3 regions of the Streptomyces sp. NBC_00094 genome follow, and region 2 is predicted to be linked to each of the others. Evidence: predicted binding sites of a transcription regulator. Region 2 holds the regulator's gene; each other region holds the start of a gene.
The links. The regulator HrcA, encoded in region 2, represses chaperone genes, less so after heat shock. The targets are predictions, from matches to a motif close to TTNGCACTCNGNNNNNCNGAGTGCNAA.
Positions count from the first base shown of each region.

Region 1: the regulator HrcA is predicted to act here: its motif matches at 1,337-1,363, upstream of groES (co-chaperone GroES).
Region 3: the regulator HrcA is predicted to act here: its motif matches at 1,658-1,684, upstream of OG580_RS14715 (FmdB family zinc ribbon protein).

Region 1 is NZ_JAPEMB010000001.1:4,893,528-4,896,796, forward strand. Features, by position in the region: gene OG580_RS21820 (polysaccharide deacetylase family protein) at 1-424, shown strand, start outside; gene OG580_RS21825 (hypothetical protein) at 466-720, shown strand; gene OG580_RS21830 (DUF6234 family protein) at 827-1,303, opposite strand; gene groES (co-chaperone GroES) at 1,508-1,816, shown strand; gene groL (chaperonin GroEL) at 1,945-3,269, shown strand, end outside.
Region 2 is NZ_JAPEMB010000001.1:2,675,474-2,678,742, reverse strand. Features, by position in the region: gene OG580_RS11535 (DUF3097 domain-containing protein) at 1-554, opposite strand, end outside; gene OG580_RS11530 (MBL fold metallo-hydrolase) at 565-1,293, opposite strand; gene hrcA (heat-inducible transcriptional repressor HrcA) at 1,442-2,461, shown strand; gene dnaJ (molecular chaperone DnaJ) at 2,462-3,269, shown strand, end outside.
Region 3 is NZ_JAPEMB010000001.1:3,411,156-3,414,424, forward strand. Features, by position in the region: gene OG580_RS14710 (MFS transporter) at 221-1,498, shown strand; gene OG580_RS14715 (FmdB family zinc ribbon protein) at 1,697-2,038, shown strand; gene OG580_RS14720 (S-methyl-5'-thioadenosine phosphorylase) at 2,120-2,965, shown strand; gene OG580_RS14725 (hypothetical protein) at 3,111-3,269, shown strand, end outside.

The DNA of each region.
Region 1 (3,269 bases), 2.2 Mb from region 2:
GATGCAGAAGTCGCAGGAGTCCGGGGTCGCCCTGCACAACCACACGCTCAACCACCGCTACCTGCCGGGGCTCTCGTACAGCAAGCAGAAGCGCGAGATCTGCGGGATGCAGGACGTCATCGAGAAGCGGTTCGGCAAGCGGCCCCCGCTCTTCCGCCCGCCGTACGGCAACTACAACGAGGACACGCTGCGCGCGGCGAAGTCCTGCGGGGTCAAGGCGGTTCCGCTCTGGGCCGCGGAGGCCTTCCCCGACCACATGGAGTGGCGCGAGTGGGACCGGGACCTGCACCCCGGCGACATCGTGCTCACCCACTTCCGGGGCAAGGGCGACTGGAAGGGCACCATGCCCGACATGATCCGCCGGGTGATGAACGTGATCACGGCCAAGGGGTACGCGGTCGCCAAGCTCGAGGACTACGTGTGAGAGGACCGCGCGTGAGAGGGCTACGGGTGGGAGGGGCGCGGGTGAGAGGGGTGCGGGCGCGCCGCGTCCCGGCACGCCGGGCCCTGGCGGGCGTGGCGCTCGCCGGGGTGCTCCTCGGCGCCTCCGGGTGCGCGTCGGCGGTGGACCCGATCGAGCGCCTCGGGCGGAAGGCGGTGGAGCGGGGGAGGGGACCGGGGGAGGCGACGACGGTCGCGGACCGGGCGGCACGGCTCCTCCGGGAGGCCGTACGCCAGGAAGCCCGCGCACCGGAACACCGCGACCGGCACCGGGGCTGACGGCGGTTGCCCGGGCCGAGGGGCTGGGGTCGGCTGCCCGTGCCGGGTCGGCCGCCCGGGCCGGGTCGACCTCAGCCCGGGCTGGTGGCGACCGCCCGCACCGACGTCAGCCGCCCGGGCACTCGCAGGGGCCGCCGCCGCTGCGGCACACGCACCGCGCCTCGCCGGGCGTCGGCGAGACCGTCGGTCCCGGGGGCGCGGGGTGCGAGCGCGCCCACTCCTGTGTCCCGAAGGTCAGCGTGGCGATGCCCAGCAGCGCCGCCGCGAGGAACTGGCCTCCGGCCGTCCAGGGCCAACGGCTGCGCACCGACACCCACGCGAGCAGCAGCACGCCCCCCGTGATCCCGCCGAAGACCAGCACCGGCACCCAGTCCATGGGGGGCGGTGCCGAGGGCTGCGGATCGTAGGACTCGGCCCATCTCCGCATCCCCAGAGTGAAAGCGGCGATCGCGGCGAGCACGGTCTCCAGGACGAGGAGCAGAAGTCCGGACAGGAAGTCGGCCCAGGGGCGTACCGGGGGCGGGGAGGTCGGCATGGCCGCACCCTCGTACGGAACCTCGGGGTCCGCCACGGCGTTCGCCATACCGAGACCGGAACGACGCGCGACGGCACGGAATTGGCACTCCGCTTGACCGAGTGCTAATCGCGGTCATAGTCTCAGGTCTGGCACTCCCCCCTGGAGAGTGCCAACACAGCGACAGGCAGGTCCGGCACCCGCGACGACGGATCCACCTGGTCGCCACCTCAGACAGTTGACCCCGTAATCTCCGAAGGGGGAGGTCGGATCGTGACGACCACCAGCTCCAAGGTTGCCATCAAGCCGCTCGAGGACCGCATTGTGGTCCAGCCGCTCGACGCCGAGCAGACCACCGCCTCTGGCCTGGTCATCCCGGACACCGCGAAGGAGAAGCCCCAGGAGGGTGCTGTCCTCGCCGTGGGCCCGGGCCGCTTCGAGAACGGCGAGCGTCTTCCGCTCGACGTTCAGGTCGGCGACATCGTGCTCTACAGCAAGTACGGCGGCACCGAGGTGAAGTACAACGGCGAGGAGTTCCTCGTCCTCTCGGCTCGCGACGTGCTCGCGATCATCGAGAAGTAATTCACCGAAGCATCCGAAGTACCTGAAGTATCTGAAGCAGATGCTTTGAGCTGCGCCCCTTGACCCCGCACTGGGCGTCCGGGGGCGCCGTTCGTTCCACACGATTCCGAGAGGGCTGAACCGCTCCCATGGCGAAGATCCTGAAGTTCGACGAGGACGCCCGTCGCGCCCTTGAGCGCGGCGTCAACAAGCTTGCCGACACGGTGAAGGTGACGATCGGCCCCAAGGGCCGCAACGTCGTCATCGACAAGAAGTTCGGTGCCCCCACCATCACCAACGACGGTGTCACGATCGCCCGTGAGGTCGAGATCGACGACCCGTTCGAGAACCTCGGCGCCCAGCTGGTGAAGGAGGTGGCGACCAAGACCAACGACATCGCGGGTGACGGCACCACCACCGCCACCGTGCTCGCCCAGGCCCTGGTCCGCGAGGGTCTGCGCAACGTCGCCGCCGGCGCCTCCCCGGCCGCCCTGAAGAAGGGCATCGACGCCGCCGTCAAGGCCGTCTCCGAGGAGCTCCTCGCCACCGCGCGCCCGATCGAGGACAAGTCCGACATCGCCGCCGTCGCCGCGCTCTCCGCGCAGGACCAGCAGGTCGGCGAGCTCATCGCCGAGGCGATGGACAAGGTCGGCAAGGACGGTGTCATCACCGTCGAGGAGTCCAACACCTTCGGTCTGGAGCTCGACTTCACCGAGGGCATGGCCTTCGACAAGGGCTACCTGTCCCCGTACATGGTCACCGACCAGGAGCGTATGGAGGCCGTCCTCGACGACCCGTACATCCTGATCAACCAGGGCAAGATCTCCTCGATCCAGGACCTGCTGCCCATCCTGGAGAAGGTCATCCAGGCCGGCGCCAGCAAGCCGCTGCTGATCATCGCCGAGGACGTCGAGGGCGAGGCCCTGTCGACCCTGGTCGTGAACAAGATCCGTGGCACCTTCAACGCCGTGGCCGTCAAGGCCCCGGGCTTCGGCGACCGCCGCAAGGCGATGCTCGGCGACATGGCCACCCTCACCGGTGCCACCGTCATCGCCGAGGAGGTCGGCCTCAAGCTCGACCAGGCCGGCCTTGAGGTGCTGGGCACCGCCCGCCGCGTGACCATCGCCAAGGACGCCACCACCATCGTCGACGGTGGCGGCAACGCCGAGGACATCGCCGGTCGCGTCAGCCAGATCAAGGCCGAGATCGAGTCCACGGACTCCGACTGGGACCGCGAGAAGCTCCAGGAGCGCCTCGCGAAGCTGGCCGGCGGCGTGTGCGTGATCAAGGTCGGCGCCGCCACCGAGGTGGAGCTCAAGGAGAAGAAGCACCGTCTGGAGGACGCCATCTCCGCGACCCGCGCCGCGGTCGAGGAGGGCATCGTCTCCGGTGGTGGCTCCGCTCTGGTCCACGCCGTCAAGGTCCTCGAGGGCAACCTCGACAAGACCGGCGACGAGGCCACGGGTGTCGCGGT
Region 2 (3,269 bases):
ACGTCCGGGGACGTCACGTGCGCGGCGATCCGCGACTCCTTCGAGCCCGGGACCAGATGGTCCACCAGGACGCCCAGGCGGGCGTCCGGTGCCGGACCGAACTCCGCGACGATCGACGGCAGGTCGTCGATGCCCTCCAGGTACTCGACGACGACGCCCTCGATCCGGAGGTCGTCGCCCCAGACCCGTTCGACGAGTTCGGCGTCGTGCCGGCCCTCCACGTAGATCCGGCCCGCCCGCGCCACGCGCGCCCGCGCGCCCGGGACGGCGACCGAGCCGGAGGCCGTACGGGTGGGGCGTACCGGTGCGGCGGCGGACGGGCGGACCAGGGTGACCACCCGGCCCTCCAGCAGGAAGCCGCGCGGCTCCAGCGGGAAGACCCGGTGCTTGCCGAAGCGGTCCTCCAGCGTCACCGTCCCCGCCTCGCAGCGGATCACCGCCCCGCAGAAGCCCGTGGTGACCTCCTCGACGACGAGGTCGTGGTCCGCCGGGACCTCCGGGACGGGTGCCGAGCGCTTCCAAGAGGGCGTCAGGTCCGGGTCGTAGCTGCGCATTCGGGCGACGTTATGCGACGGAGAAGCGCTGTGCCAGTTCCTCGCGCTGGCGTCGTACGAACGTGGCGTCCACCACCGCGCCGTGCCCCGGCACGTACGCCGCCTCCTCACCGCCCAGCGCCAGCAGCCGGTCCAGCGCGTCGGGCCAGCGGGACGGGATCGCGTCCGGGCCGGCCTGCGGCTCACCCGACTCCTCCACCAGGTCCCCGCAGAAGACGACCTCGCGCGAACCGGGGACGCAGAGCACCAGATCGTGGCCCGTGTGGCCGGGGCCGACGTTCGCCAGGAGCACCTGGCGGCCGCCCAGGTCGAGCGTCCACTCGCCGGAGACCATGTGCCGCGGGGCCACGAGGACGTCGACGGCCTCCGCCGCCTCCCGGGCGTCGACGCCTTGCAGGACGGCGTCCCTGCGCAGGTCCTCCCGGTCCCGTTCCCGGCCGAGCAGCTCGTCCACCCCCACCGCGCCGAAGACCTCCGCGCCCGCGAACGCCGCCGTGCCGAGGACGTGGTCGAAGTGCGGGTGACTCAGTGCGATGTGCGTCACTCTTCGGCCGCCCGTCAACGCCTCGATCTGCGTCCGCAGCTCCGCGCCCTCCGTGAGCGTCGAGCCCGTGTCGTACAGCAGGAGCGCCCGTGCGCCCACGACCAGGCCCACCGTGGCGTCCCAGCCGGGCAGCCGACGCCTGCCCACTCCGACCCCGAGCCGCTCCCAGCCGTACGCTTCCCAATCGACATCCATGAGGCGACGCTAGCCGGTGCGCCGCCGCCTCCTTGCCAGGAGCGTTGCCCGCCGCCGTACACTGGCCGGGGGATTGCTGGCACTCGGACACGGTGAGTGCCAAAAGCGGAGCAACCGGAACGACGACGACAGCTGGAGGTGCGCACGAATGCTCAGCGAACGCAGACTCGAGGTCCTGCGCGCCATCGTCCAGGACTACGTCGGGACGGAGGAGCCGGTCGGCTCCAAGGCGCTCACCGAGCGCCACAAGCTCGGCGTCTCGCCGGCCACCGTCCGCAACGACATGGCCGTGCTGGAGGAGGAGGGGTACATCGCCCAGCCCCACACCAGCGCCGGCCGCATCCCGACCGACAAGGGCTACCGGCTCTTCGTCGACCGGCTGGCCGGCGTCAAGCCGCTGTCGACGCCCGAGCGGCGGGCCATCCACAACTTCCTCGACGGCGCGGTCGACCTCGACGACGTCGTCGGCCGCACGGTACGGCTGCTCGCGCAGCTGACCCGGCAGGTCGCCGTCGTCCAGTACCCGTCGCTGACCCGCTCGACCGTCCGGCACGTGGAGCTGCTCTCGCTGGCCTCGGCCCGCCTGATGCTCGTGCTCATCACGGACACCGGCCGCGTCGAGCAGCGCGTCATCGACTGCCCCGCGCCCTTCGGCGAGACCTCCCTCGCCGACCTGCGCGCCCGGCTCAACAGCCGGGTCGTCGGCCGCCGGTTCGCCGACGTGCCGCAGCTGGTGCAGGACCTTCCCGAGTCCTTCGAGGAGCTGGAGGACCGCGCCACGGTCTCGACCGTGCTGGCGACCCTCCTCGAAACGCTCGTGGAGGAACACGAGGAGCGGCTGATGATCGGCGGCACCTCCAACCTCACCCGCTTCGGACCTGACTTTCCCCTGATGATCAGGCCCGTCCTGGAAGCCCTGGAGGAGCAGGTCGTCCTCCTCAAGCTGCTCGGCGAGGCCAAGGAATCGGGCATGACCGTACGCATCGGGCACGAGAACGCCCACGAGGGGCTGAGCTCCACCTCGGTCGTCTCGGTCGGCTACGGTTCGGGCGGCGAAGCAGTCGCCAAACTCGGCGTGGTCGGACCGACCCGCATGGACTACCCCGGAACGATGGGAGCGGTACGCGCAGTGGCACGTTACGTCGGACAGATCCTGGCGGAGTCGTAAGTGGCCACGGACTACTACGCCGTACTCGGCGTGCGCCGCGACGCTTCCCAGGACGAGATCAAGAAGGCCTTCCGGAGGCTCGCGCGCGAGCTGCACCCGGACGTCAATCCCGATCCCAAGACGCAGGAACGCTTCAAGGAGATCAACGCCGCGTACGAGGTCCTCTCGGACGCGCAGAAGAAGCAGGTCTACGACCTCGGCGGCGACCCGCTCTCGGCCTCCGGCGGAGGCGGCGCGGGCGGCTTCGGTGCCGGCGGCTTCGGCAACTTCTCCGACATCATGGACGCCTTCTTCGGTACGGCCTCGCAGCGCGGACCGCGCTCGCGGACCCGCCGCGGCCAGGACGCCATGATCCGCCTGGAGATCGACCTCAACGAGGCGGCCTTCGGCACCACCAAGGACATCCAGGTCGACACGGCCGTCGTCTGCACCACCTGTTCGGGTGAGGGCGCCGCGCCCGGCACGTCCGCGCAGACCTGCGACATGTGCCGCGGTCGTGGCGAGGTCTCCCAGGTCACCCGGTCCTTCCTGGGCCAGGTCATGACCTCCCGGCCCTGCCCGCAGTGTCAGGGCTTCGGCACCGTCGTCCCGACCCCGTGCCCCGAGTGCGCGGGCGACGGCCGGGTCCGCTCCCGCCGCACGCTCACCGTGAAGATCCCGGCCGGTGTCGACAACGGCACCCGGATCCAGCTCGCCGGCGAGGGCGAGGTCGGCCCCGGCGGTGGTCCGGCCGGTGACCTGTACGTCGAGATCCACGAGACGCCGCACGACACGTTCCAGCGGCGCGGCGACGACCTGCACTGCACGG
Region 3 (3,269 bases), 740 kb from region 2:
CCCAGGCGGGAAGACGCTCTCCCCTGTAGCATGAAGGCACACCTGATCGAACCAACTCTGCCTGACGCAGAGCTGGCGCGACCGTATGGCGGCCGAGGCGCCTCCTCCGCAAGGAGGCCGGCCCGGTATCTACCGCAGTTCCGCGCATGAGGACAGCTCTCGGCGACACCCGCACCACCGTGCACGGGACGCGCTACCAGGCGGCAGAAAGGCCAGGACCGTGGCGTCCACGGTCATCTCGGACAAGCGGCCCGGCTACGGGCAGCTCCTGCGCACCCCCGGTGCGCTGTCCTTCCTGCTCCCCGGGTTCGCCGCCCGGCAGCCCTTCGCGATGCTGACCATCGGCATCGTCCTTCTCGTCCAGCACACCACCGGCTCCTTCGGCAGCGCCGGCGCCGTCGCCGCCGTCACCGGCGTCTCGATGGCGCTGTTCGCCCCGCAGAGCGGCAAGCTCGCCGACCGGTACGGCCAGCGCGCCGTCCTGATCCCCGGCGTCCTCGTCCACACCGCCTCGGTCGTGCTGCTCGTGGTCCTCGCCCTGGCCGGCGCCCCGCTCTGGGCGCTGTTCCTGGCCGCCGTGCCCGCCGGCGCCTCCGTCCCCCAGGTCGGACCGATGGTCCGGGCCCGATGGGCGGCGAAGCTCGACGGGAAGCCGCTGATGCCGACGGCCGCGGCCTTCGAGTCCGTGACCGACGAGTTCACCTTCGTCGTCGGCCCCGTCCTCGCGACCGCCCTGTGCACCGGCATCCACCCGGCCGCGGGCCTGATCGCCGAGGCCGCCCTCACCCTCGTCGGCGGCCTGTTCTTCGCCGCGCAGCGCGCCACCCAGCCGCCGTTCGGGATCTCCGCGGCCAACGCCGCCGGACCCCGGCGCTCGGCCCTCTCCATCCCCGGCGTCCGCGTCCTGATCGTCGCCTTCCTCGGCATCGGCTCCGTCTTCGGCGGAATGCAGGTCTCGCTGACCGCCTTCACCGAGGAGATCGGCAACCCGGGCGCCAACGGCCTGCTGTACGGGATCTTCGCCGCCGGCAACATGCTCGCCGGCATCGCGATGGGCGCCGTAGCCTGGAAGACCGGCCCCCGCCGCCGCCTGATCCTCGGCTACGCCGGCCTCACGATCGCGGCCTCCCTGCTGTGGACCGCCCACTCGGTGCTCCTCCTCGGCGCCCTGGGCCTGGTCGTGGGCCTGTGCATCGCCCCCGCCCTGATCACCGGCTACACGATCGTCGAGACCCTGATCCCGGCGTCGTCCCGTACCGAGGCCTTCACCTGGCTCACCGGCGCCGTCGCGCTCGGCCAGGCCGCGGCCGTCACGGTCGCCGGCCGCCTCGCCGACTCCCAGGGTTCGAGCGCCGGGTTCCTGGTGCCGGCCGTCGGCACCGTCCTCGCCCTGGGCACGCTCGTCGCCCTCCGGTCGCGGCTGGCGCCGGCCCGCGCGACCCGTACGGTCGCGCGGGGCACGGTCGACCGCGATCCTGTCGCAGTCGGAAATGCGTGACGATTCCACGGAATACGTCAGTGTGACTCCTCCGCCTACTGGAGGCGGCTTCTCACTTGAGCCCGCAGGCTCTTGTGACGGCCAAGCCCTGACCGCTGCCGGAGCAGGTGACGAATCTTACTCCGATCGACTGGCGGCAGCCGCTACTATGGAAAATTGTTAGCACTCAACGAGTGAGAGTGCCAGGAGGAAGTCACAGTGCCGACCTACCAGTACCAGTGCACCGAGTGCGGCGAAGGCCTCGAGGCGGTGCAGAAGTTCACCGATGACGCGCTGACCGAGTGCCCCAGCTGCAAGGGACGCCTGAAGAAGGTGTTCTCGGCCGTCGGCATCGTCTTCAAGGGCTCCGGCTTCTACCGGAACGACAGCCGCGGCTCGTCGTCCAGCAGCTCGCCGGCCGCGTCGAAGTCCTCGACCCCGTCGTCCTCGACGTCCTCTTCGGACTCGAAGCCGGCCGCGTCGTCGACCTCTACCGCTTCGTCCGCGTCCTCGACCTCTTCGTCGTCGTCGAGCGCCGGAAGCTCGACCTCGGCCGCCTGATCCGTTGCCTCACCGAGGGCCCCGTCGCCGTGCGCGACGGGGCCCTCGGCGTTTTCCGGCGGCGCCCGTAGGGTGACGGCCATGACGACCCATGGTGCGTACGCGGACATCGGCGTGATCGGCGGATCGGGCTTCTACTCCTTCCTGGAGGACGTCACGGAGGTGTCCGTGGACACCCCGTACGGCAGCCCCAGCGACTCCCTCTTCCTCGGCGCGATCGCCGGCCGGCAGGTCGCGTTCCTCCCCCGCCACGGCCGGGACCACTCCGTCCCGCCCCACCGGATCAACTACCGCGCCAACCTCTGGGCGCTGCGCTCCCTCGGCGTACGGCAGGTCCTCGGGCCCTGCGCCGTCGGCGGGCTCCGCGAGGAGTACGGGCCGGGCACCCTCGTCGTACCGGACCAGCTCGTCGACCGGACGAAGAGCCGGGCACAGACGTACTTCGACGGGGAGCGGCGGTCCGACGGAGCCGTGCCCAACGTCGTCCACGTGACCTTCGCCGACCCCTACTGCCCCGACGGGCGGCGGGCCGCCGTCAAGGCCGCCCGGGGGCGGGACTGGGAGCCGGTGGACGGCGGCACGATGGTCGTCGTCGAAGGGCCCCGCTTCTCCACCCGGGCCGAGTCGCGGTGGCACGCCGCCGCCGGCTGGTCGGTCGTCGGCATGACCGGCCACCCCGAGGCGGTCCTCGCCCGCGAGCTGGGCCTCTGCTACACCTCGCTCGCGCTGGTCACGGACCTCGACGCGGGCGCCGAGACCGGCGAGGGCGTCTCCCACACCGAGGTGCTGCGGGTGTTCGGCGAGAACGTGGGACGGCTGCGGGAGGTGCTGTTCGACGCGGTGGGCGCGCTCCCGGCGACGGCGGACCGGGACTGCCTGTGCACGGAGGCGCACGCGGGCTGGGACCTGGGGATCGCACTGCCGTAGGGCCGCCCGGCGAGGCCTCCCCTCCTCCTCAGGGGTGAGGGAGTTGTCCACAGACGGTGGGTGATCCACAGGTCGGAGCGGGGACGCGGGACGGCCGGGAAGGTGGGGCGTGGCCCTTCTCCCGACCAGGACAGGCGGTACCCCGATGACCACGCATTCCCTTTCCTCCGTTCCGGCGCCGTGTTCCGTGCCGGCCTTCGAGCCGGTACGGAGCGGGGGCGGCCGGCGCGGGCCGCTGAGGGCCCTGCGCCGGGGGCGGCGTACCCCGGTCGTGCTCCTGGTGCTCACGGTCGCGGCCCTGGCC